DNA from 3 places in the Streptomyces sp. NPDC087263 genome. Region 2 is predicted to be linked to each of the others. Evidence: riboswitches for the same ligand, from Rfam matches in the RefSeq annotation. Region 2 holds a riboswitch; each other region holds the start of a gene.
What was found. Region 2 has a riboswitch for cyclic di-AMP ahead of ACIPC1_RS22160 (M23 family metallopeptidase). Riboswitches for the same ligand answer to the same signal wherever they lie in the genome.

Region 1 (7,816 bases), on a different contig from region 2:
CGAGCGCAGCTGGTCCGCGTACGACTCCTCGTACGCGTCCGGCGGTGCGTCCGCGAAGATCTGCCGAGGCAGCACGCCCTGCCACAGCTCGTGCATCCCGCCCTCGGGATCGCATACGGACATCGGCTGCCAGGTGTCGCCGTGGTACCCGCCGCGCCAGGTCAGCAGGCGTTGCTTGGCGGGGCGGCCGAGCGAGCGCCAGTACTGGAGGCACATCTTCACGGCGACCTCGACCGAGACCGAACCGGAGTCGGCGAGGAAGACGTGCTCAAGCCCCTCGGGCGAGATGTCGACAAGGCGCTTCGCCAGCCGTACGGCCGGCTCATGGGTCAGCCCGCCGAACATGACATGGCTCATGCGCTCCAGCTGGCCGCGCGCCGCGGCGTTGAGCACCGGGTGGTTGTAGCCGTGGATGGCGGACCACCAGGACGACATGCCGTCGATCAGCTCGCCCGAGCCGTCCGCCATCCGCAGCCGTACGCCGCTCGCCGACTCCACGACGAGCGGTTCCTGCCGGCCGGGCATCGGCCCGTACGGATGCCACACATGCCGCCGGTCGAGATCGAGCAGCTCGCGTACGGACCCGGCCGCGGGCAGGTCAGGCATTGGGCGCGAGATCCGTTCCGGCACCTCGACGGCGTACGGCGACGAGGTCCGTACGCGCCTCGGGCGACGTTTCCACGGAAGCCGAAGCAGAAGTGGAACCGCATGCTCCACCGCCTTCCTCGTGCGAACCGCAGCCCCCGCCCCCGGCAACCCGGTGCTCCGGCAGGGTCACCTCGCCCGCGCCCTCCACTTCGAACCCGGCGTCCGCGATCATGTCGAGGTCGGCCTGGCCGGCCTGGCCCTCGCTGGTGAGGTAGTCGCCGAGGAAGATCGAGTTGGCGAGGTGCAGGGCGAGCGGCTGCATCGTGCGGAGGTGGACCTCGCGGCCTCCGGCGATACGGACCTCGGCGTCCGGGCAGACGAACCGGACCATCGCCAGGATCCGCAGGCACCTCTGGGGCGTCAGGTTCCACTCCTTGGCGAGCGGAGTGCCCTCGAACGGGATGAGGAAGTTCACCGGAACGGAGTCGGGGTCCAGCTCGCGCAGTGCGTAGACGACGTCGACCAGATCCTCGTCGCTCTCGCCCATGCCCGCGATCAGGCCCGAGCACGCGGACAGGCCCGCCGCGTGCGCCTTCTGGACGGTGTCCACCCGGTCGGCGTACGTATGGGTGGTCGTGATGTCCCCGTACGTCCCCTCGGACGTGTTCAGGTTGTGGTTGTACGCGTCCGCGCCCGCCTCGCGCAGCCGCTCGGCCTGGCCGTCGTTGAGGAGGCCGAGACAGGCGCACACCTCGACGTTCTCGTTCCCGTCCTTGATGGCCCTGATCGTGTCGGAGACCCGGTCCACGTCACGGTCGGTCGGACCGCGTCCGCTGGCCACCAGGCAGACCCGCTTGGCGCCGCCGGCCAGGCCTGCCGCCGCGGCCTTGGAGGCCTCGTCCGGCTTGAGCCAGGTGTACTTGAGGATCTCGGCCTTCGACCCCAGCCGCTGCGAGCAGTACGAGCAGTCCTCGGGGCACAGACCCGACTTGAGGTTGACCAGGTAGTTGAGTTTCACCCGTCGGCCGAACCAGTGCCGGCGCACCTTTCCGGCCGCGGCCACCACGTCGAGCACGTCGTCGTCGGAGGTGGCCAGCACGGCCAGAGCTTCGTCGCGGGTCGGCAGCTCGCGCCGAAGCCCCTTGTCCACCAGCGTGTTCAGCAGGTCCATGAGGTCCGATCCTGGCGTATGCGACCGCTCGCGGCCAAGGAGAGTTTGCACAACAGACGCGGTTCGACGTGTGGGTATTGCCACATCCTGGGTGGCTGGGACGGCCGCTAGGGTCTGTGCACTGCCTACAAAAACGACGGCCCACAAAGACCCGCGGCCTACAGAAACCACGGCTCGCACGAACACCGGTGGCACAACTCCCGTCCCTCCGGTCCGGAGGAGGACCCATGGCGTTCGGCTGGATCGACGAGCAGGCGCAGGCACGCCGTCGGGCCGGACTCGTCCGCACCCTGCGCCCGCGCCCCGCAGACTCCCCGCTGCTCGATCTCGCGAGCAACGACTACCTCGGACTCGCCCGCCACCCGGAGATCACCGAGGCCGCCGGGGCCGCCGCGCGGACATGGGGAGGCGGAGCCACCGGTTCCCGGCTCGTCACCGGCACCACCGAGCTCCACGGCGAACTCGAACGCGAGTTGGCCGACTTCTGCGGCTTCGAGTCCGCGCTCGTCTTCTCCTCCGGATACGCGGCCAACCTCGCCGCCGTCACCGCGCTCGCGCCGCACGGCTCCCTCGTCGTCTCGGACGCGGGCAACCACGCATCGCTGATCGACGGCTGCCGACTGGCTCGCGGCACCACACAGGTCGTGGCGCACACCGACCTCGACGCCGTACGCAAGGCGCTCGGCACCCACAAGGGACCCGCCGTCGCCGTCTCCGACGCGGTGTTCTCGGTGGACGGGGACGCGGCGCCGCTGGCCGATCTCGCCACCGCCTGCCGGGAGTTCGAGGCCGGGCTGATCGTCGACGACGCGCACGGACTCGGCGTGCTCGGCGACGGCGGCCGGGGCGCTCCGCAGGCGGCGGGCCTCGCGGGCGCCCCGGACGTCGTCGTGACGGTCACGCTGTCCAAGTCGCTGGGCAGCCAGGGCGGCGCCGTCCTTGGCCCCGCACCGGTGATCGACCACCTGGTCAACGCGGCGCGCACCTTCATCTTCGACACCGGTCTCGCGCCCGCGGCGGCGGGCGCGGCCCTCGCGGCGCTGCGACTGCTGCGCCGCGAGCCGGAGCGTGCGGCACGGGCCCGCGCGGTCGCGACGGCGCTCCACAGCGGCCTGACGGCCGAAGGCCTGGAAGCGGTACGACCGGACGCCGCCGTCGTCTCCGTGCGTGCGCCGTCCCCCGAACGGGCCGTGCGGTGGGCCGCCGACTGCCGCGAGGCGGGACTCGCTGTCGGCTGCTTCCGCCCACCGTCCGTGCCCGACGGCATCTCCCGGCTGAGGCTGACCGCACGCGCGGACCTCACCGACGTACAGATCGAGCACGCGGTACGGGTGATCGGCGCAACCCGATGATGCTCGGTCCGGCGCGATGACGCTCGGTCCGCTCCGATGACGGCCAGCTCGGTCCGATGACGATCAGCTCAGTCCGGCGATGAATCCCTCCCAGGTGGCAGGGGTGAACAGCAGGGCGGGACCTGCCGTGTTCTTGGAATCACGGACGGCCACGAGTCCTGACCAGGGTCCTGGTCCCGGCCGGGCCGTCTCGACGCAGTTGTTCATTCCTGTACTACGGCTGCTGCGCAGCCAGCGCACGTCGTGCAGAGAAGTACTGGAAGGTACGTACCGAGGCAGTGCAGACATGGTGCCTCCTTACGCGCCGTCACCTATCACGGCGATGTAATCCAATGAGTCCTCGGGCGAAAGGGCTTGGATCTGAAGGGCGTTGAAGGCCTCGCTGTAGGCCTCTAGGTCTTCTTTCCGTTCGAGATAGAGGCTACTCGTCAAGTGGTCTAGAACAACTACATCCAGATCAGATGTGTTCGGAAAGGAGAAGATAACGAAAGGTCCTGTGACTCCGATGTGAGCCCCGGCGCCGAACGGCAGAACTTGAAGCCGCACTTGGGGCAGGGTGGCGGCCTCCCGCAGCCGGTGCAGCTGGCGTGCCATTACCTCCGGGCCGCCGACATCCCGGCGCAGCACCGCCTCGTCCAGAACAGCGCTCAGTTCCAGCGGCGGATTCGAACGCAGCACGTCCTGCCGGGCCAGACGCACCTCGACCAGCGTGTCGAGCTTGCCGTCCTCAAGTCCCCCTACGGCGGCCTGCGTCACCGCACGGGCGTACTCGGGTGTCTGCAGCAACCCCGGCACCACGGACGTCTCCAGCGTGCGCATTTCGCTGGCCTGGGACTCCAGACTGATGAAGTCGCGGTACGTCGGGGGCAGGACACCCCGGTAGGCGTGCCACCAGTGGTGCCGTCCGGCGCCCTCAGCGCCCGCCAGTACGACCAGGAGATCCCGTAACTCGGGTTCTTCGACGGCGTACGCGTCCAGGAGCCGTTCCACGTCGGGGGGTTTGACGCCGCTGGTGCCGGTCTCGATCCGGCTCACCTTCGACTGGTGCCAGCCCAGGAGGCGGGCCGCCTCGCCGCTGGTGAGACCCGCGCCGACGCGCAGGGAGCGCAGCTCGGCACCGAGCTTGCGGCGGCGTACTGCGGGACCGTTCTGCATGGCCGTACTCCTTACTCCTTCCGGGCCGCCCAAATACGGTCCTCCGTCGCAGAGTTCACCGCTTCGAGCGACAGATATATGCATATCTCGGTGGATCGCACCCGTGACAGGCCTGGTAATGGCAGTCTGGCGCGAAGCACCAGTCCGGGACCGTACTCGAACCATCCGCTCCGTGTCGGACCCCGGTCCCGTGGGAAAGGGACGACCGCGCCATGGCAGACCACCAGGAAGCATCCGTCACTCTGCCGAGCGATCCAGCCTCGGTCTCCGCGGCCCGGAAATTCGTCGCCGAAGTGCTGGCGGAATGGGGCCTGCCGAGTGACTCCGAAGTCGCCGACACCGTACGCCTGATCGTGTCCGAACTGGCCACCAACGCCGTTCAGCACACTTTCGGGCAATCACCCACCTTCAGAGTGGACGTCCGCCTCGACCGGGACGAACACCTGCGCCTCGGCGTCACCGACAGCCACCCACGATTCCCCAAGCGACTGCCCGCCGCCGTCCAGCAGGACAACGGGCGCGGCATGGTGATCATCCGCTGGCTGACCGCGGAGTGCGGCGGCAGACTTACCGTCCGGCCCACCCGTGAAGGCGGCAAGACCATCTCCATCGAACTGCCCTGGACGGCGCCGGCCGAGCCGGTGGTGACAGCCGGGGGGCCACAGGAGTCCTGAGGGCCGTGGAGACGGGCAGTGGCACCGTGCTCACTCTGCGGGGTCCGATCCTCCTCCTCGGCCCTCTGTGGCGGACGTGACGTAGCGCCGCACCAGCCGGGGCAGGACGCCCCACAGCATCAGACAGACAGCCAGAGTCCCCGCGCCCGCGGCGATCCCCGCGCCGCGCCCCAACGTCACGTCGACGACGAGAAGCACCGATCCGGTGAACGCCAGCATCAACACATACAGACCGACGTGGGTCAGCGACGAGGCGACCCGCACGATGGCGGGTTTGGCGTTCTGCTGGAACAGCGCCCGGTGCAGGGCGGCGGGCGCCGTGAAGAGGGCGGCGGCCAGGAACGCGAGCAGCAGCGTCGTGACGTAGATGGCCCGCTGCGTCGTGTCGAGCGACGGGAAGCGCTGGGTGAAGGCCAACGTCAGCAGGAAGGCGAAGAGGATCTGCACGCCGGTCTGTGTGACCCGCAGTTCCTGGAGCAGCTCGGCGAAATTGCGGTCGGCGCGCTCCAGCGGCTTCTCGTCGCGCTCCGTGCGGGGGCGTTGTTCCACCATGGCGGGCGAGTAACCGGTTCGTCCCGTTTCAAGCCCTGTTTCACGTCCCGTGGGGGTGACGGCGTGCGCCGTCACCCCCACGGACGGGTCAGCTGACCCGCCCGTACCAGACGCTCTTCGTCCAGATCTTCTGGAGCTTCACGAACTCCCCCGACTTCGGGGAGTGCCAGATCTTTCCCTTCCCGGCGTAGATGCCGACGTGGTACACGCTCCGGCCCGAGTGGAAGAACACCAGGTCTCCGGCCTTGCGTTTCGAGGCGGAGACGTGGTGCGTCTTGTTGTACTGCGCCGCGGCCGTACGAGGCAGCTTCTTGCCCGCCTTCTTGTACGAGTAGAGCGTGAGCCCGGAGCAGTCGAAGCGGCGCGGCCCAGCGGCCCCGTACTTGTACGGGGAGCCCTTCTTGGAAGCCGCGACGTGAAGTGCCTTCGTCGCCAGGGTGGCCGCCTCGGCGTCGGATGCGACGCCCGGGACCACGAGGCTGCCGCCCACGGCGGCGATGGTGAGAGCCGAGGCCGTCCCGGCTCTCGTCCACAGCGACGGGACACGATTGAGCGCAGTCATGCGCAACCCTTCGTCAACCGCCTGTGAAGGATGACCTGTCGGATTCGGGCTGGCGAAGTAGCCCGGCCGCGTGGTGCGGCTTCACCCCAAGGACCGCCCGGATCTCTCCGGCGGCCCGTCGTGCTGGGTCCTCCACTCCTGCCGATGCACATCTGTCGACCGGTCATCCGGGCGGCGGCAGGACTCGGCGTCCGCCCGGACCGCCCCGCCGGTGCGGCGGGGGCTTGTCGTCGGAAGGGATCTTCACGCATCGATGTCGGAAAATCCGAGCGGAATCGGTGATTTGTGGGCTTACTCACCACTCACCCGTTCGGGTGGACACCCGGCCGTTCGAGCGAGTGTCCAGAGGTCCGACGACGCCCGTACCAGCAACGGAGGGCTCAAGTACGCATCGACGCTACGCGCGTTGCGCAACTTCTCCGCGCCGTTGGAAGGACCCGTGTCTACGCCAACCGGGGGTACACCATTCGGACCGTTTGAAGCCCGGTCCGGACACCTCGCGGAGGGGCGTGTACGGCGGCCCGGGGGCGTGGGCGCGTCAACGGACCGGTGTGTGTGGCGACCCCGGGGGTGGGCGCGTCAGGGGATCGGTGTGTGTGGCGACCCCTGGGGTGAGCGCGTCAATGGACCGGCGTGTGTCGCGGCCTGGGGGCGGCTGCGTCAACCGACCTGCGCGGCTGCGTCAACTCTCGACAATGGGCGGCAGGGTGACGCGGGCCGCCCGCCGCTCGCCGTCCAGGACGCGCAGCGCCTGTGCCAGGGTCGGGGCGTGCACCTCGCTCTCGCCCCGCTGATGCATCAGCGTGAGGGCGTCCCGCAGCGCCGTCGCCTTGGCCACCAGCGCCTGAGCGGCCCTCAGGCCTCGGTAGGTGTCACCGGGGCGGGCCGGGTTGATACGGCCGAGCAGGTCGACCACGTCCAGGTAACGGTCTATCAACTCGGCTTCCGCGCGCGTCAGTGCGGGCAGCGGGGGCAGTTCGGGTGGGAGCATCGGCCGCTCACCTCGCGCCGGGTGTGGGCCGAGGAGCCTTGCGGCTCGGGATGACCCCGTCGATCAGCCCGTACGCCAACGCCGCCGGCGCGTCCAGGATCTTGTCCCGTTCGATGTCCGCGGCGACCCGCTCCGGACTCTGACCTGTGTGCCGCACGAGCATCTCCTCCAGCATCCTCCGAGTACGCGTCAACTCCTCGGCCCGGATGGCCAGATCAGAAGCCTGCCCCTGGATCGGCTCGGGAAACGACGGCTGGTGGATCAGGACACGGGCACCCGGCAGGGCGAGCCGCTTTCCCGGCGTGCCGCCCGCCAGCAGCACGGCCGCTGCCGACGCCGCCTGCCCGAGGCAGATGGTCTTCACGTCACAGGCGACGAACCGCATCGTGTCGTAGATGGCGGTCATCGCGCTGAACGAGCCGCCGGGGGAGTTGATGTACAGCGAGATGTCCCGGTCCGGCTCCCGGTGCTCCAGGTGCATGAACTGCGCCATCACGTCGTTCGCCGAGGTGTCGTCGATCGGCGTCCCGAGGAACACGATCCGCTCCTCGAACAGCTTCGAGTACGGGTCCAGCGTCCGCTGGCCCGAACTCGTGCGTTCGGTGAATTCGGGCAGGGCATAACGGGCGGACGGGTTGTCCATGGCGCGTGCCTCCTCCGGGCGACCTGATCGACCCCTGATCGGCGTCTGATCGGCGTCTGATCGGCGTCTGTAAAAAATGTACAGGACGTACGGTTGCTGGGTGGGGTGATCGCTCTCAGCGGAAGGCG
Region 2 (7,816 bases):
GCGCGCGCCGCGTCGTCCGGCGTCGGGGCGGACAGGACCGGGTGTACGTCGATGCCGTACCGCCCGAGCAGCTCCCGGGTCTCCTCGGTGCCGAGGGTCAGCCCCTCCCCGTCCTCCTCGCGCGTGAGGAGGACGTCGATCTGCTGGGCGGCGCCCTTCTCGTCGATGTCCTCGTACTCCGGCACCCTGCCCGGGTCGGCGGCGTCCTGCCGCCACTGGGAGTACTTCACGGCTTCGGCGAGGGCGCGGACGGCGCGCTCGGCGGCCGGGTAGGCGGGGATGAGACGAGCTTCGTCGGTCGCCTGCGCCTCGGGGGGCAGGTGTTCCGCGGGGCGGATCGCGTCGGTTCCGCCGGGGGCGGTGGGAGCGGCCTGGGGTGCGGTCCCGGCAGCGGCGGACAGGGCCTCGGCGAGCCCACCGAGTTCGACGTGCACGACGAGCACCGGCTTGACCGGAGCCGAAGCCGAGGCCGCGCGCAGCGCCTCGGCCAGCGCCGCGTCCTGAGCGGAGGTCTCCCCCACCGCCGGGATGGCGGTCACCACGACGGCGTCGCTGCCGTCATCGGCAAGCGCACCCGCCAGCGCCCGGCGGAAGTCGTCCGCCGACGCCGCCGTCGTGAGATCCAACGGCGGCTGGGGCTGAAGCCCTTCGGCCAGGCACGCGTCGTACGTGAGCAGCCCGAGCGATTCCGAGTTCCCGAGGATCGCCACCCGGGGACCGGGAGGGAGCGGCTGGCGTGCCAGCAGAAGCCCCGCGTCCACCAGTTCGGTGATCGTGTCGACCAGGATCACCCCGGCCTGCCCGAGCAGCGCGGACACGGTGGCGTGCGGCAGCCGTGTGGCCCGTACGGCATGCCCCTGCGGAGCGGCGGCATGCCGGGCGCCCTGCACGACGACCAGCGGTTTCACGGCCGCGGTCCGCCGGGCGAGCCGGGTGAACTTGCGCGGGTTGCCGATGGATTCGAGGTACATCAGGGCGACGTCGGTGTCCGGATCGTCGTACCAGTATTGGAGTACGTCGTTGCCGGACACGTCCGCCCGGTTGCCGGAGGAGACGAAGGTCGACACGCCGGTGGTGCCGGTGACGCCGCCGCCGCGTCGGTGCAGCCTGGACAGCAGGGCGATCCCGATCGCACCCGACTGGGCGAACAGACCTATCCGTCCGGGCCGCGGCATCTCCGGCGCGAGCGAGGCGTTGAGCCGCACCTCGGGGGACGTGTTGATCACCCCGAAGGCGTTCGGGCCGATGATGCGCATGCCGTATGTGCGGGCCTGGCGGACGAGCTCGCGCTGGCGTTCGCGCCCTTCGGGGCCGCTCTCGGCGTACCCGGCGGACACGACCACGAGCCCCTGCACGCCGTGCTCACCGCACTCCGCGACGACTTCGGGGACGTAGGGCGCGGGCACCGCGACGACCGCGAGGTCGACGGGTTCGGCGATGTCGACGATCGAGCGGTACGCGGGCACCGCGTCGAGCTCGCCTTCCTCGACCGCCCTGTTCACGGCGTACAGCCGCCCTGTGAAGCCCGCGGCGCGGAGGTTGGTGAGGACGCTGCGGCCCACGCCGCCTGGCGTGCGGCCGGCGCCGATGACGGCGACCGAGCCGGGCGCGAGCAGCCGGTGCACGGACCTGGCCTCGGCACGCTGCTCCCGCGCGCGCTGCACGGCGAGCGACCGGTCGGTGGGTTCGAGGTCGAACTCCAGGCGTACGACGCCGTCCTCGAAGTGCCGCTTCTGCTGGTACCCGGCGTCCGTGAACACCTTGATCATCTTGTTGTTGGCCGGGAGCACCTCCGCGGCGAACCGGCGGATGTCCCGCTCGCGGGCCACGGCCGCGATGTGTTCGAGGAGGGCGGAGGCAACACCGCGCCCCTGGTGGGCGTCCTGGACGAGGAAGGCGACCTCGGCCTCGTCGGCGGGGGCGGAGGCGGGCCGTCCGTCGGCGTTGATGCGGTCGTACCGTACGGTGGCGATGAAATCGCCGCCCACCGTGGCCGCGAGTCCCACCCGGTCCACGAAGTCGTGGTGGGTGAAGCGGCGGACGTCCTTTGCGGACAGGCGCGGATACGGCGCGAAGAAGCGGTAGTACTTCGACTCGTCGGAGACCTGCTCGTAGAAGTTGACCAGGCGATCGGCGTCGTCGACGGTGATGGGTCGGATCCGTGCGGTCCCGCCGTCGCGCAGCACCACGTCCGCCTCCCAGTGGGCGGGGTACTCGTGCCGGTCCGACGAGGTCTGCATGCGCCCCAGAGTACGGCTCGCGTACGACAACGGTGCGAGGCAGTCTTGGGGGAACCGAAGCCGGATCCAGGCCGGTATCCGGCACCGGCCGGGGACGGGAGCGCAGGGTTTTGTCACCCTCTGGCCCGCTCCCGGCACGCTTCACCTTATGGGACACTGGTCTAGACAACCTGAGACATCTGAAGGGCAGCATCGCATGGCTGAGCGCCGCGTCAACGTCGGCTGGGCCGAGGGTCTCCACGCCCGCCCCGCCTCCATCTTCGTCCGGGCCGTCACGGCCTCCGGCGTCCCCGTGACGATCGCCAAGGCGGACGGGAACCCCTCCAACGCGGCCTCCATGCTCGCGGTCCTCGGCCTGGGCGCCCAGGGCGGCGAGGAGATCGTCCTCGCCTCCGACGCCGAGGGTGCGGACGCCGCGCTCGACCGACTGGCGAAGCTGGTCTCCGAGGGGCTTGAGGAGCTTCCGGAGACCGTCTGAGATTCGGCGCCGGCGCCTGGCGCTTCGATGGCCGCGTCCATCGCTGCGCCGGCGGTGTCCATCACTGCGGCGGTGTCCATCGCCGCAGTGATGGTCATCGCCGCGGTGGCGGCGTCCATCACTTCGATGGCGCTTTTCATCGCTCCAAAACACCGGCAAGGGCCCGCCCGAATTATCGGGTGGGCCCTTCGCATTTCCCTTGTGCGGGCAGCGTAAATAATCTCCCGCGAATTACTTCTCTTTGTATACGGCGCTCATGTTAATGCCGCAGGCCCGTCATGTTTACGGGATGTTGCGAAGTTCTCACACGATCCGGGCGGTCGGCTCCGCCGGGAAAGCGGAGGCGGTGTACGACCGTCGCGCGTTCGGTGTGCAGGGCCGTGATCGCCCGCGCCCGCTCACTGTCGCCGCGCGCGACGGCGTCCACGATCCCGCCGTGCTCCGCCCAGGACTCCGCCGGGTTGGCCGGTGCCTCGACCGCGTACATCCAGGCGATCTTGTGCCGCAGCTGGGCCAGCGTGGAGGTCAGCGCGGGGCTGCCGGAGGCCTGCGCGAGGGTCTCGTGGAACCAGCCGCCCAGCGAGCGCAGATCCTCGCTGTTGCCCCTCCGCGCCCGCTCCTGACCCAGCCTGACCAGGCCTCGGAGCACCTTGAGGTGCGCCTCGGTGCGACGCTGCGCGGCCCGTGCGGCGCCCAGCGGCTCCAGGAGCATGCGCATCTCCAGCAGGTCGGCGGCCTCCTGCTCGGTCGGCTCCGCGACGCACGCGCCCGCGTGCCGCCGGGTGACCACGAAGCCCTCGGCCTCCAGGGTGCGCAGTGCCTCGCGTACGGGGACGCGCGAGACGCCGTAGCGGCGCGCCAGCAGTTCCTCGGTGAGCCGGCTGCCACGCTCGTAGACACCCGCGACGATGTCGTCGCGGATCGCTGTGCATACCGAGTGCGCAGGAACACGCATACCGGACCTCCGCTTTAATCCCCGTGAAACGCCGTCGATTGGCGCTTGTTCAGTGACTCTATTGCAGAGACTCGGAATTTCCGATGGCGGACCGAAATCCATGGATATTTTTTGGACAGGTAGTCGTTCGAAACGGTTCGAAACGACAAGGTCCCGGCTCGTTCGGGCCGGGACCTTGTGAAGTACCTATGCGAGTGATCGGACGTTCACACGCCGCGTCCGTGTCAAACGTTCACGCCGTGCGAACGGAGGTATGCGACGGGGTCGATGTCCGAGCCGTACTCGGCGGTCGTGCGGGCCTCGAAGTGGAGGTGCGGCCCGGTGGTGTTGCCGGTGGCCCCGGAGAGGCCTATTTGCTGACCCGGGGTGACCGTCTGGCCCACGGAGACACCGATGGACGACAGGTGGCCGTACATCGTGTAGGTACCGTCGTTCATCCTGAGGACGATCTGGTTGCCGTACGCGCCGCCCCAGCCGGCCGTGACGACCGTGCCGGAGCCGACCGCGTGGACCGAGGTCCCGGACGCGGCGTGGAAGTCGACGCCGGTGTGACTGCCGGACGACCAGAGGCTGCCGCCGGTCTTGTAGCCGGTGGAGATGTACGAGCCGGTGATCGGCGCGACGAAGGTGTTGAGGCGCTTGCGCTCGGCCGCGCGGGCGGCGCGTTCCTTGGCCTCGCGCTCCTCCTCGGCCTTCTTCTCGGCGGCCGCATCGGCCTTCTTCTGCGCGGCGGCCTCGTCGGCGGCCTGCTGCTGGGCGGCGGCCTGCGCGTCGATCTGGTCGGCGATCGAGTGACCGATCTCGACGGCCTGGGTCAGACCGGTCTGCTCGACGGAGTTGTCCGCGGCGAGCGCCGGGGCGGCCAGGGTGCCGAGGACACCGGTCGTGGTGAGCGCCGCGACGCCGAGGGCGTTCGTGGTCGTGCGCTTCACGCGGCTCGGGCGACGGTGCCTGCCTGTGCCACAGGTGAACGCCATGTAGGGGCTGATCCTTTCCTTCCTTCTCGCCTACCGGGTTAGCTGACGGGTTCGGAGCAGGAAGGTCTCCTACGGACCACCTCCGAAGAGGGCGTCCGATTCACCCCAGGGACTACGTATGGGTCCCCGGCTCCCCTGGCTCGCGCCGTACGGGGACTCGGCGATGACTGTCCGGTGCCGCGGGCGCGGCGCACTGCCTGACGAACAGCCGGACCGACGCTAAACGGGACATCTTTCAATCGACAAACGGATCACGCCTTTTGTAGCGCATGCCACAGGGCAGACAGGCAACCTCCCTATCAATACGGACAAATGGGGGCCCAGGAGACTCTGTGGTCTCCTGGGCCCCCAGGGGAGCTGCTGTCCTACTCCGCCGGAACGACGGTCACTTCACCGATTCCGAGGGCCTTGACGGGCTCCTCGATCTGCGCGGCGTCGCCCACCAGGACGGTCACCAGCCGGTCCACGGGGAAGGCGCTCACGGCGGCCGCGGTGGCCTCCACCGTGCCGGTGGCGGCGAGCTGCCGGTACAGCGTCGCCTGGTAGTCGTCCGGCAGGTGCTGCTCGACCTGGTCGGCCAGCGTGCCCGCGACGGCCGCCGCCGTCTCGAACTTGAGGGGCGCCACGCCCACCAGGTTCTGTACGGCGACATCACGCTCGGCGTCTGTCAGGCCCTCCGCGGCAAGGGTCCGCAGCACCTTCCAGAGGTCCTCGAGCGCCGGGCCGGTGTTCGGGGTGTCCACGGAGCCGCTGATGGCGAGCATCGCGATGCCCGTACCGTCCGGGGCCGAGCGCAGCACCTGGCCGAACGCCCGCACACCGTAGGTGTAACCCTTTTCCTCGCGCAGGACGCGGTCCAGGCGCGAGGTGAGGGTGCCGCCGAGGCAGTACGTGCCGAGGACCTGGGCGGGCCACACACGCTCGTGCCGGTCGGCGCCGACACGGCCGATGAGCAGCTGGGTCTGGACGGCGCCGGGGCGGTCCACGATGACGACCCGGCCGGTGTCGTCGGCGGTCACCGGCGGCACGGGGAGCGGCTCGGCGGACGAGCCGGTCCAGGCGCCGAGCGTGTCGGCGAGCAGCGCGTCGAGGTCGACTCCGGTGAGGTCGCCGACGATCACCGCGGTGGCCGTGGCGGGGCGGACATGCTTCTCGTAGAAGGCGCGTACGCCCGCCGAGTCGATCGCCGTGACCGTCCCCTCGGTGCCCTGGCGCGGGCGCGACATGCGCGATGTGGCCGGGAACAGCTCCTTGGAGAGCTCCTTCGCGGCGCGGCGGCCCGGGTTGGCGGTCTCGTGCGGGATCTCGTCCAGTCGATTTCGCACCAGCCGCTCGACCTCGCTGTCCGCGAACGCCGGTGCCCTCAGGGCGTCGGCGAGCAGATCGAGGGCCTTGGAGAGGCGCGATACGGGGACTTCGAGCGACAGACGTACGCCGGGGTGGTCGGCATACGCGTCGAGCGTGGCGCCGCAGCGCTCCAGCTCTGCGGCGAACTCCTCGGCGGAGAGCTTGTCGGTGCCTTCGGAGAAGGCCCGCGCCATGATCGTGGCGATACCGTCGAGGCCCGCGGGCTCGGCATCCAGCGGCGCGGCGAGCAGCACCTCCACGGCGACGACCTGCTGGCCGGGGCGGTGGCAGCGCAGCACGGTCAGGCCGTTGCCCAGGGTGCCCCTGTCCGGTGCGGGAAAGGCCCACGGCCTGGCCTCGCCGGCCTGCGGCTGGGGGTGGAACTCCATGGTGGCGAGCTCGGTCACTTCGCCGCCTCCTCGTCGGTGTCTTCAGCGTCTTCGGCGTCTTCAGCGGCGATCGGTTCGTAGACCAGCACCGCGCGGTTGTCGGGGCGCAGGCGGGACTTGGCGACCTCCTGGACCTCCTCGGCGGTGATGTCCAGGACGCGCTGTACGGCGGTCAGGGCGAGCTGCGGGTCGCCGAACAGGACGGCGTACCGGCACAGTTCGTCGGCGCGGCCCGCGACCGTGCCGAGCCGGTCCAGCCACTCGCGCTCCAACTGGGCCTGGGCGCGCTCCATCTCCTCGGCGGTGGGGCCCTCCTCGGCGAACCGGGCGAGCTCCTCGTCCACGGCGGCCTCGATGACGGGGATCTCGAAGTCACCGGAGGTCTTCACGTCGAGCCACCCCAGGGAGGGCGCTCCGGCGAGCCGCAGCAGGCCGAACCCGGCCGCCACCGCGGTGCGGTCGCGGCGTACCAGCCGGTTGTAGAGCCGGGACGACTCGCCGCCGCCGAGGACGGTGAGCGCCAGGTCGGCCGCGTCACTCGCGCGCGTGCCGTCCTCCGGGAGCCGGTAGGCGGCCATCAACGCGCGTGAGGGGACCTCTTCTTCAAGGACCTCGCGCAGTTCCTCGCCCATGGTGTCCGGCAGGGCGCCGTCACGCGGCGCGGGCTTGCCGTCGTGCCCGGCGATCGAGCCGAAGTACCTCTCGACCCAGGCGAGGGTCTGCTCGGGGTCGATGTCCCCGACGACCGACAGCACCGCGTTGTTGGGCGCGTAGTAGGTGCGGAAGAACGCGCGGGCGTCCTCCAGGGTGGCCGCGTCCAGGTCGGCCATCGACCCGATCGGCGTGTGGTGGTACGGGTGGCCCTCGGGGTACGCGAGCGCGGTCAGCTTCTCGAACGCGGTCCCGTAGGGGACGTTGTCGTAGCGCTGGCGCCGCTCGTTCTTGACGACGTCCCGCTGGTTCTCCATGGACTCCTCGTCGAGCGCGGCGAGCAGCGAGCCCATGCGGTCGGCCTCCAGCCAGAGGGCGAGCTCCAGCTGGTGCGTGGGCATGGTCTCGAAGTAGTTGGTGCGCTCGAAGCTGGTGGTGCCGTTCAGCGAACCACCGGCTCCCTGGACCAGCTCGAAGTGGCCGTTGCCCTTCACCTGGCCCGAGCCCTGGAACATCAGGTGCTCGAAGAGGTGGGCGAGGCCGGTACGCCCCTTGACCTCGTGGCGCGAGCCGACGTCGTACCAGAGGCACACCGCGGCGACCGGGGTCAGGTGGTCCTCGGAGAGCACCACGCGCAGGCCGTTGGCCAGGCGGTGCTCGGTCGCTGTCAGCCCGCCGGAGCCTGCCTCAGCTGTGGCCGTGTGACCCATGGGCATGTACGTCCCTTCGATCGCGGAAAACTACGGATTTCCTGTCGGTCCTGCCACTGTATGCAAGCG
Region 3 (7,816 bases), on a different contig from region 2:
TGAAGTCGACCGGGGTTCGAGTCACCCCGCCCGGTGCACCACCGCGTCGCACAGCTCCACCAGCGCCGCCTTCGCGTCGCACTCCGGCAGCGGAGCCAGCGCGGCCCGCGCGTCCTCCGCGTACTGCACGGTGTCCCGCCGGGCCTGCTCAAGAGCCGGGTGGGCCCGCAGTCGGGCCAGCGCCTCGGCGTGCCGGGCGTCGTCCGTCATGTCGGAGTCCAGCAGCTCGCACAGCGCGATGTCCTCGGCGAGACCGAGCCGGGCCACCCGCTCCCGCAGGCGCAGCACCGGCATCGTGGGAATCCCCTCACGGAGATCCGTCCCCGGCGTCTTGCCCGACTCGCGCGAGTCGGACGCGATGTCCAAGACGTCGTCCGCGAGCTGGAAGGCGACGCCCAGCCGCTCCCCGTACTGCGTCAGCACATCCACGACAGCCTCGTCGGCCCCCGACATCATCGCGCCGAACCGGCAGGCGACGGCGACCAGGGAACCGGTCTTGCCGCTGAGCACATCGAGATAGTGGTCGACCGGGTCACGGCCGTCGCGCGGACCCGCGGTCTCCAGGATCTGCCCGGTGACCAGCCGTTCGAACGCCTCGGCCTGGATCCGGACGGCGTCGGGACCGAGGTCCGCCAGGATGTACGAGGCGCGCGCGAAGAGGAAGTCGCCGGTGAGGACGGCCACCGAGTTGCCCCAGCGGGTGTTCGCGCTGGGCACTCCGCGCCGTACGTCCGCCTCGTCCATCACGTCGTCGTGGTACAGCGTGGCGAGATGCGTCAGCTCGACGACCACGGCCGAGGGCACGACACCCGGCGCGTAGGGATCTCCGAACTGCGCGGCGAGCGTCACGAGCAGTGGCCGGAAACGTTTGCCGCCGGCCCGCACCAGGTGCTGGGCGGCCTCCGTGATGAACGGAACCTCGCTCTTGGTGGCTTCGAGCAAACCCTCCTCGACAGCCGCCAATCCGGCCTGGACATCGGCTTCGAGAGCCTGGTCCCGCACGCTCAGCCCGAACGGCCCGACGACGGTCACGAGAGGTTCTCCTGTCTGCTGACGATCACATGGCGAACTCGGTCGATCATTCGGTCGGTGACGCGGTTTGTCGATGTGTCGCTGCCATCACTCAAGTCAGCGTATCCGGTCACGTTTCGATCACCACGAGCGCCCACCGTCCCCATCGCCGACTTCCCTCACGAGTTCCCCCGGGCGGGACGGACAGTCCACGGCCGCAAAGAAACGGAACCTCCACCCGAACGGGAGGCCGCTCCACGTCCGGCGGCGGGACATCTCCACGTCCGGCGGCAGGACATCACGAGCGGTATGTTCTTGATCAATTAATACGGTCCGATATCCGACGACTTGCCATACTCCCCTCTGCCCCGTCAGCGCCCCGTGAGGAGACCGGCCGCCGTGTCCCGAAGCACCGTCGAATCCGAGCCAGGCAGCGAGCCGCCGCCGCCTCCCGGAGACGACCACGCCTTCTTCGGCCAGCCCAGGGGCCTGCTCACCCTCTCCGGCCTGGAGGTCTGGGAGCGCTTCTCGTTCCTGGGCATGCAGGCGATCCTCGTCCTCTACTTCGCCGACACCGTGGCCCACGGCGGCCTGGGCATGTCGTCGGGCACGGCCGCCTCGGTGTCGGCGGCGTACGGAACGCTCGTCTATCTGGTCTCGGTCGCCGGTGGCTGGCTCGCCGACCGGATGCTCGGCTCGTACCGCGCGGTCCTGTGGGGCGGCATCCTGATCGCCTGCGGCCACTACTCCATGGCGGTCCCGACGGGCACCATGACCTGGGTCGGCCTGGGCCTGATCAGCGCGGGCACCGGCCTGCTCAAACCCAACGTCGCCACCATGGTCGGCAAGCTCTACCGCACCGAGGACGAGCGCCGTGACGCCGGGTTCGCCCTCTACTACATGTCGATCAACATCGGCGCCTTCGCGGGCCCGCTCGTCACCGCCTGGCTCGGCGACCACCGGGGCTGGCACTGGGGTTTCTCGGCGGCGGCGGTCGGCATGACGTTCGGCCTGATCCAGTACGTCGCCGGCCGCCGTCACCTGGCCGGACGCAAGCACGCGGCGGAATTCGCCCTCGCTCCCGACGCGATGCGCCGCACGGTGCTGCTGATCGTCCTCGGCCTCCTCGCGGCGGCCGCACTCGCGACCCTCCTTGCCCTGGCCGGCTATCTGACGATGGACCGCTTCGTCGACCTGCTCACCCTCATCTCGGTGATCGCGCCGGTCGTCTACTTCGCGGTGATGTTCAGGAGCCCGCGCGTGACGGACGCCGAACGCGGCCACCTGCGCCCGTACGTCGTCCTCTTCCTCGCCTCGACCGTCTTCAACTTCATCCTCTTCCAGGCGTACTCGACGATGATGCTGCTCGCCGCGTCGAACGCCGAGAGCAGGATCCTCGGCTACGACTTCCCGGCCGGCTGGTACGCCTCCGCGCTCGGCGCCTTCGAGGTCGCCCTCGCGCCCGTGGTCGCCGCGCTGTGGGTCCGGATGGGCCGCAAGCAGCCGCACGCCTCCAACAAGATCGCGATCGGGGTCGTACTCGGCGGCCTGTCCTTCCTGCTGATCGTGCTGCCGACCAGCGGCCACAGCAGCGACGACTACCTGATGTCGGCCTGGTGGATCGTCGGCTCGTACCTGCTGCTCGGCCTCGGCGACATCCTCCTCGAAACGTCCGGCATGTCCGCCACCACCAAGCTCGCCCCCGTCGCCTTCTCCAGCCAGACGATGTCCCTCTGGTTCCTGTCCCTCGCGCTCGCCAACGGCATCCAGGCCCAGACCGTGAAGCTCTACGACGACGTCTCCAAGCCGGCCTACTTCGGCGTCAACGGCGCGATCGCGGTGGCCGCGGGCCTCGCCGTGATGGCACTCGCACCCTGGCTGCGCCGCACGATGCACCCCGTCCACTGAAACCACCGGGATCACGCATGCACATCCGTACGTCCTTCCCCTACGAGTCCGCTCACGAGGACGTCCTCATCCCCCTCCCGGACGGCACGCGTCTGTACGCCCGCATCTGGCGCCCCCTGACCGACGAGCCCGTACCGGCGCTCCTCGAATACCTCCCCTACCGCCTCACGGACTGGACGGCGCCGCGCGACTGGCAGCGCCATCCCTGGTACGCCGGTCACGGCTACGCCTCCGTCCGCGTGGACGTCCGCGGCCACGGCAACTCGGAGGGCATGCCGACGGACGAGTACTCGGAGGTGGAGCTGGCCGACGGCGTGGAGGTGGTCAACTGGCTTGCGTCCCAGCCCTGGTGCTCGGGCAAGGTCGGCATGTTCGGGATCTCCTGGGGAGGCTTCAACTCCCTCCAGATCGCGGCCCTCGCACCCGAGCCGCTCAAAGCGGTCGTCACGGTCTGCTCGACGGACGACCGCTACGACAACGACGTGCACTACATGGGCGGTTCCGTCCTCGCCGTCGACATGCACGCCTGGGCGGCCACCATGCTCGCCTTCGTCGCCCGCCCGCCGGACCCGGTGCACGTCGGCGAGGTGATGTGGCACGACCTGTGGGTGAAACGCCTGGCGGCGGTGGAGCCGTACCTCCACACCTGGCTGTCCCACCAGACCCGGGACGCGTACTGGAAGCACGGCAGCGTCTGCGAGGACTACGGCGCCATCCAGGCCGCCGTCCTCGCGGTGGGCGGCTGGCACGACCCGTACCGCGACACGGTGTTGCGGCTGGTCGAGAACCTGCCACCGGATCGCGTACGAGGCCTGATCGGCCCCTGGTCGCACCAGTACCCCGACCGGGGCCTGCCGCCGGGCCCCGCGATCGGCTTCCTCCAGGAGACCCTGCGCTGGTGGGACCACTGGCTGCGCGACGGGGACAGCGGAGTGATGGACGGGAACACAGGAGTGATGTCCGAGCCGCTCCTGCGCTCGTACGTCATGGACGCGCACCCTCCGGCAACGGTGTACGACACCTTGCCGGGCCGCTGGGTGGGCGACGAGGTCTGGCCGTCCCCCTCCGTGACACCCATCTCGTACGGCCTCCGGGGCGCACCGGTACTGGTCCGCTCGCCGCAGCACACGGGTGTCGACGCGGGCCGCTTCTTCCCCTTCGGGAACGACGCGGATCTGCCGCCGGACCAGCGGGAGGAGGACGGACGGTCGGCGTACTTCGAGTTCGAAGTCCCGGAGGAGACATGGGTGTTGGGCCGCCCGAAGGTGCGATTGCGACTGACGTCGGAGGCTGAACGCGGCCAAGTGATCGCCCGGCTCTGCGACATGGCCCCCGACGGCTCCTCCACCCTCGTCACCCGAGGCGTACTGAACCTGTCGGCGCGCCATGGCCGTGACCGGGCGGTTCCCTGGAAGCCGGGCTCCACGGAGGACGTGGTCTTCGAGCTGAACGGCATCGGTTACTCGTTCCCGCCCGGTCACCGGATCCGGCTCGCGGTCTCCTCCGCGTACTGGCCCTGGATCTGGCCCCAGCCGGGCTCGGAGGCGGGCTTCACCCTGGACCCTGCGGGCAGCGCACTCGAACTCCCCGTACGGGCAAGGCAGTCGACGTTCCCGATCGCCTTCGAGGAGCCGGAGGAGTCCGCACCCCTGGGAGTGGTCGTGCCGGCGACTCTGGACGAACCCCGCCCCGAACGCCTCGTCGTGCGCGATGTGGCCAAGGGCGAGTGGCGCCTCGAAGTCGACCCCCACTACGGCGGCACCCGCGTCTATCCCGACGGTCTCGAATTCACGGAGGACGCGCTGGAGACGTACACGATCAACGAGTCGGATCCGCTGTCGGCCCGCACGCGCTCGACGTGGTCGATCCGGCTGCACCGCCCGGAGTCGGCATGGGACGCGAGGGTAGAGACCCGCTCCGAAATCACCTGCGACGGCGATGACTTCATCACCTCGAACGAGGTGATCTGCCGGGACGGGGACGAGGTGGTTTTCCACCGGACGTGGGAGAAGAGGATCCCGCGGACGGTGGGGTAGCGCTGCGGTCGGCAGCCCTCGCGGGTTGCCCGTATTGCACCTTGATTGCCTGCGGTGCCGCTTTGTTCATGCTTGGTCGCGTGAAATGAGTCACGTCCACACAAGATCGACGTCTCGGTCCGTCTCGGAATGCCTCACAATTGCCCATTCGCGAAAGGCAAGTTGAGTTTCATATTCCGGACACAATCGGGCGATTCACCCTGTTGTGTGTGCAGGCGAAAGCGATCTACGGCGTCAAATCGGGCCTTGTTCCAGACATGTGCTCTCGCATACGTTCACGTCGATCCAGGTGGAACGCCGAATCCTGCCGCCGCCTGGAACCCCACCCATCCACACGCTCACGGCAGGAGCGGGGGACCCAGGTAAGCCGCCGATCCGGACACCGGAACGGCTAGGGGTGAAGCCGCACCCACCCATGCGGCCGGGCAGCTCCCGCCCGAACCCGACAGCTCACCTCGCAGGCGCCGGAGAGGAATTTCGTCATGCCCGCACGAGGCAAGCACCGCCGCCCCAGGACCAGCAACCTCACCCGCGGCATGGTCGCCGCCGGAACGGGCGGAGCCGCGCTCGCACTCCCCCTGGTGAGCGCGACCGGCGCGCACGCCGCCACCGCGACCAGCGTTCCGGCTCAGGCAACCGCCGCGACGAAGGCCGCTCCGGCCGCCGTCCCCGACGTCAAGCTCGTCACGTACAAGGTCGTCTCGGGCGACACCCTGTCCAAGATCGCGCGGGAGCACACCAAGGACGCCGGCTGGCAGGCGCTCTACAAGGCCAACGCCGCGGTCATCGGCTCCGACCCGGCGCTGCTTCGCCCGGGCACCACTCTGACCGTGGGCACGACGAAAACCACCCAGACGTCCACGAAGTCCGCGGAGTCGACCGCTTCGACCACCAAGTCCGCGGCGGTTCCCGCGACCTACAGCAACGATCTCGACGGCTGGATCAAGGAATCCCTGGCCGTCATGGCCCAGTCCGGGATTCCGGGCACCTACGACGGCATCTACCGCAACATCATCCGCGAGTCCGCGGGCAACCCCGCCGCCATCAACAACTGGGACTCCAACGCCGCCGCGGGCACCCCCTCCAAGGGCCTTCTCCAGGTCATCGACCCGACCTTCGCCGCCTACCACGTGGCCGGCACGTCGATGGACCCCTACGACCCGGTCGCGAACATCACGGCGGCCTGCAACTACGCCGCGGCGAAGTACGGCTCGATCGACAACGTCAACGGGGCCTACTGACGGGGCAGTTCGGACGTATGACTGTGGGTGGTGTCTGCCCCGGGCAAGCGGGCGCCCGGGGCAGACACACCGCCGACTGAGCAGCCGTACCGACAACCGCCCGCCAACCGGGCAGCCGTAGCGACACCCGGGCACGGGCACGGGCACCCGGCAGCTGTACCGACCACCGGGCACAGGCACCCGGGCAGCCGTACCGACAACCGGGCACAGGCACCCGCCAAGGGCAGACGCACCGACAACCGGGCGGGCATCCGAGCCGAACACCCAGGGCCGCTAGCCGAAGAGCCGCTCCAACACCACCGCGATCCCGTCCTCCTCGTTCGACAGCGTCACCTCGTCCGCCATCGCCTTCAGCTCCGGGTGGGCATTGGCCATGGCCACGCCCCGCGCGGCCCAGTCGAACATCGGGATGTCGTTGGGCATGTCGCCGAAAGCGATGGTGGCGGAGGAGGTGAGGCCGAGGTGACGGGCGGCGAGGGCCAGACCCGTCGCCTTGGTCACGCCGCATGGCTGGAGTTCGACCGTCCCCGGCCCCGACATGGTGACGGTCGCCAGCGAACCGGCCACCGCACGCGCCGTCATCGCCAACTCGTCGTCGGACAGGTAGGGGTGACGGAGCAACACCTTGCTGATCGGTTCCGCCCACAGGTCGTCACGCCGCTGCACCCGCACCGCCGGGAGCGTCGGATGCGGCATCACATACCCCGGCTCGATGAGCGTGAGCCCGTCCACCCCGTCCTGGTCCACGGCCGCGTAGACCTGCCCGACCTCCGCCTCGATCTTGCCGAGCGCCGTCTCGGCCAGCTCCCTGTCCAGGGCCACCGACCACAGCAGACGGTCCGCCCCCGCGTCGTACAACTGTGCCCCCTGCCCGCACACCGCCAGCCCCTGGCTGCCGAGTTCGTCGAGCAGCGGCCGCACTCTCGGCGCGGGCCGACCCGTCACCACCAGATGCCGAGCACCCTTGGCCGTGGCCTTCGCCAACGCGGCCCGCGACCGTTCGGAGAGCGTGTCGTCGCCGCGCAGCAGCGTTCCGTCCAGGTCGGTGGCGATAAGTGAATATGCAGTCGGAGCGGCCATGATCCGAAGAATACGGATCGAACGACACATCGGCCCGGCGTGAACCGGACGACGTCCGGTATCCCGTCAGCAACGCCGTTCACCGCACGGGGGTGACAAGCGCCACGAACGGCACGAAGTCCAGTCGGCCGCCCTCCGGATCGCAGTGGGCAGCGCAACTCGACACAGCCGAACGAGACTTATAGGGCATTACGAACCCTCCAGTCGCGGCCCCACCAAGTTCACCCCCCGTAACGTGTTCCGCGACCAAGCAGAACGCACGTCCCGCATGGCGAGTACGCCCGCAAGCCACGAGAGCGAGGCAGCACCCGATGCCCTCCTTCGACGTCCCCGAAGGCGATCCCTTCGGCCCCCACAACCTGCCGTACGGGGTGTTCTCCTTGAACGCCCGCACCCCGAACGACCCGAACGACCCGGCCGCCCCGACCGGTCGAACCGTCGGAGTCCGCCTCGGCGACCACGTACTCGACGCGGGCGCGGCAGCCCGGGCACTCGGCTCCCCGTACGCGGAACTGCTCGCCCGACCGACCCTGAACCCCC

Region 1: linked by a shared signal. The riboswitch ahead of ACIPC1_RS33460 (C40 family peptidase) and the one ahead of ACIPC1_RS22160 (M23 family metallopeptidase) in region 2 are both predicted to bind cyclic di-AMP.
Region 3: linked by a shared signal. The riboswitch ahead of ACIPC1_RS35335 (LysM peptidoglycan-binding domain-containing protein) and the one ahead of ACIPC1_RS22160 (M23 family metallopeptidase) in region 2 are both predicted to bind cyclic di-AMP.

What each region holds. Positions count from the first base shown of each region.
Region 1 is NZ_JBIUYT010000012.1:163,892-171,707, forward strand. Features, by position in the region: gene ACIPC1_RS33425 (adenosylmethionine--8-amino-7-oxononanoate transaminase) at 1-606, opposite strand, end outside; gene bioB (biotin synthase BioB) at 599-1,759, opposite strand; gene ACIPC1_RS33435 (8-amino-7-oxononanoate synthase) at 1,987-3,111, shown strand; gene ACIPC1_RS33440 (DUF397 domain-containing protein) at 3,175-3,399, opposite strand; gene ACIPC1_RS33445 (helix-turn-helix domain-containing protein) at 3,409-4,266, opposite strand; gene ACIPC1_RS33450 (ATP-binding protein) at 4,479-4,940, shown strand; gene ACIPC1_RS33455 (DUF6328 family protein) at 4,971-5,492, opposite strand; gene ACIPC1_RS33460 (C40 family peptidase) at 5,581-6,054, opposite strand; cyclic di-AMP (ydaO/yuaA leader) riboswitch at 6,058-6,222, opposite strand; gene ACIPC1_RS33465 (hypothetical protein) at 6,737-7,045, opposite strand; gene ACIPC1_RS33470 (ATP-dependent Clp protease proteolytic subunit) at 7,053-7,688, opposite strand.
Region 2 is NZ_JBIUYT010000006.1:430,487-438,302, forward strand. Features, by position in the region: gene ACIPC1_RS22145 (GNAT family N-acetyltransferase) at 1-2,240, opposite strand, end outside; gene ACIPC1_RS22150 (HPr family phosphocarrier protein) at 2,437-2,718, shown strand; gene ACIPC1_RS22155 (GntR family transcriptional regulator) at 2,978-3,673, opposite strand; gene ACIPC1_RS22160 (M23 family metallopeptidase) at 3,898-4,650, opposite strand; cyclic di-AMP (ydaO/yuaA leader) riboswitch at 4,663-4,823, opposite strand; gene ACIPC1_RS22165 (M16 family metallopeptidase) at 5,016-6,404, opposite strand; gene ACIPC1_RS22170 (M16 family metallopeptidase) at 6,401-7,753, opposite strand.
Region 3 is NZ_JBIUYT010000013.1:263,854-271,669, reverse strand. Features, by position in the region: gene ACIPC1_RS35350 (polyprenyl synthetase family protein) at 22-1,032, opposite strand; gene ACIPC1_RS35345 (peptide MFS transporter) at 1,411-2,919, shown strand; gene ACIPC1_RS35340 (CocE/NonD family hydrolase) at 2,937-4,955, shown strand; cyclic di-AMP (ydaO/yuaA leader) riboswitch at 5,241-5,434, shown strand; gene ACIPC1_RS35335 (LysM peptidoglycan-binding domain-containing protein) at 5,438-6,196, shown strand; gene ACIPC1_RS35330 (HAD family hydrolase) at 6,470-7,276, opposite strand; gene fahA (fumarylacetoacetase) at 7,588-7,816, shown strand, end outside.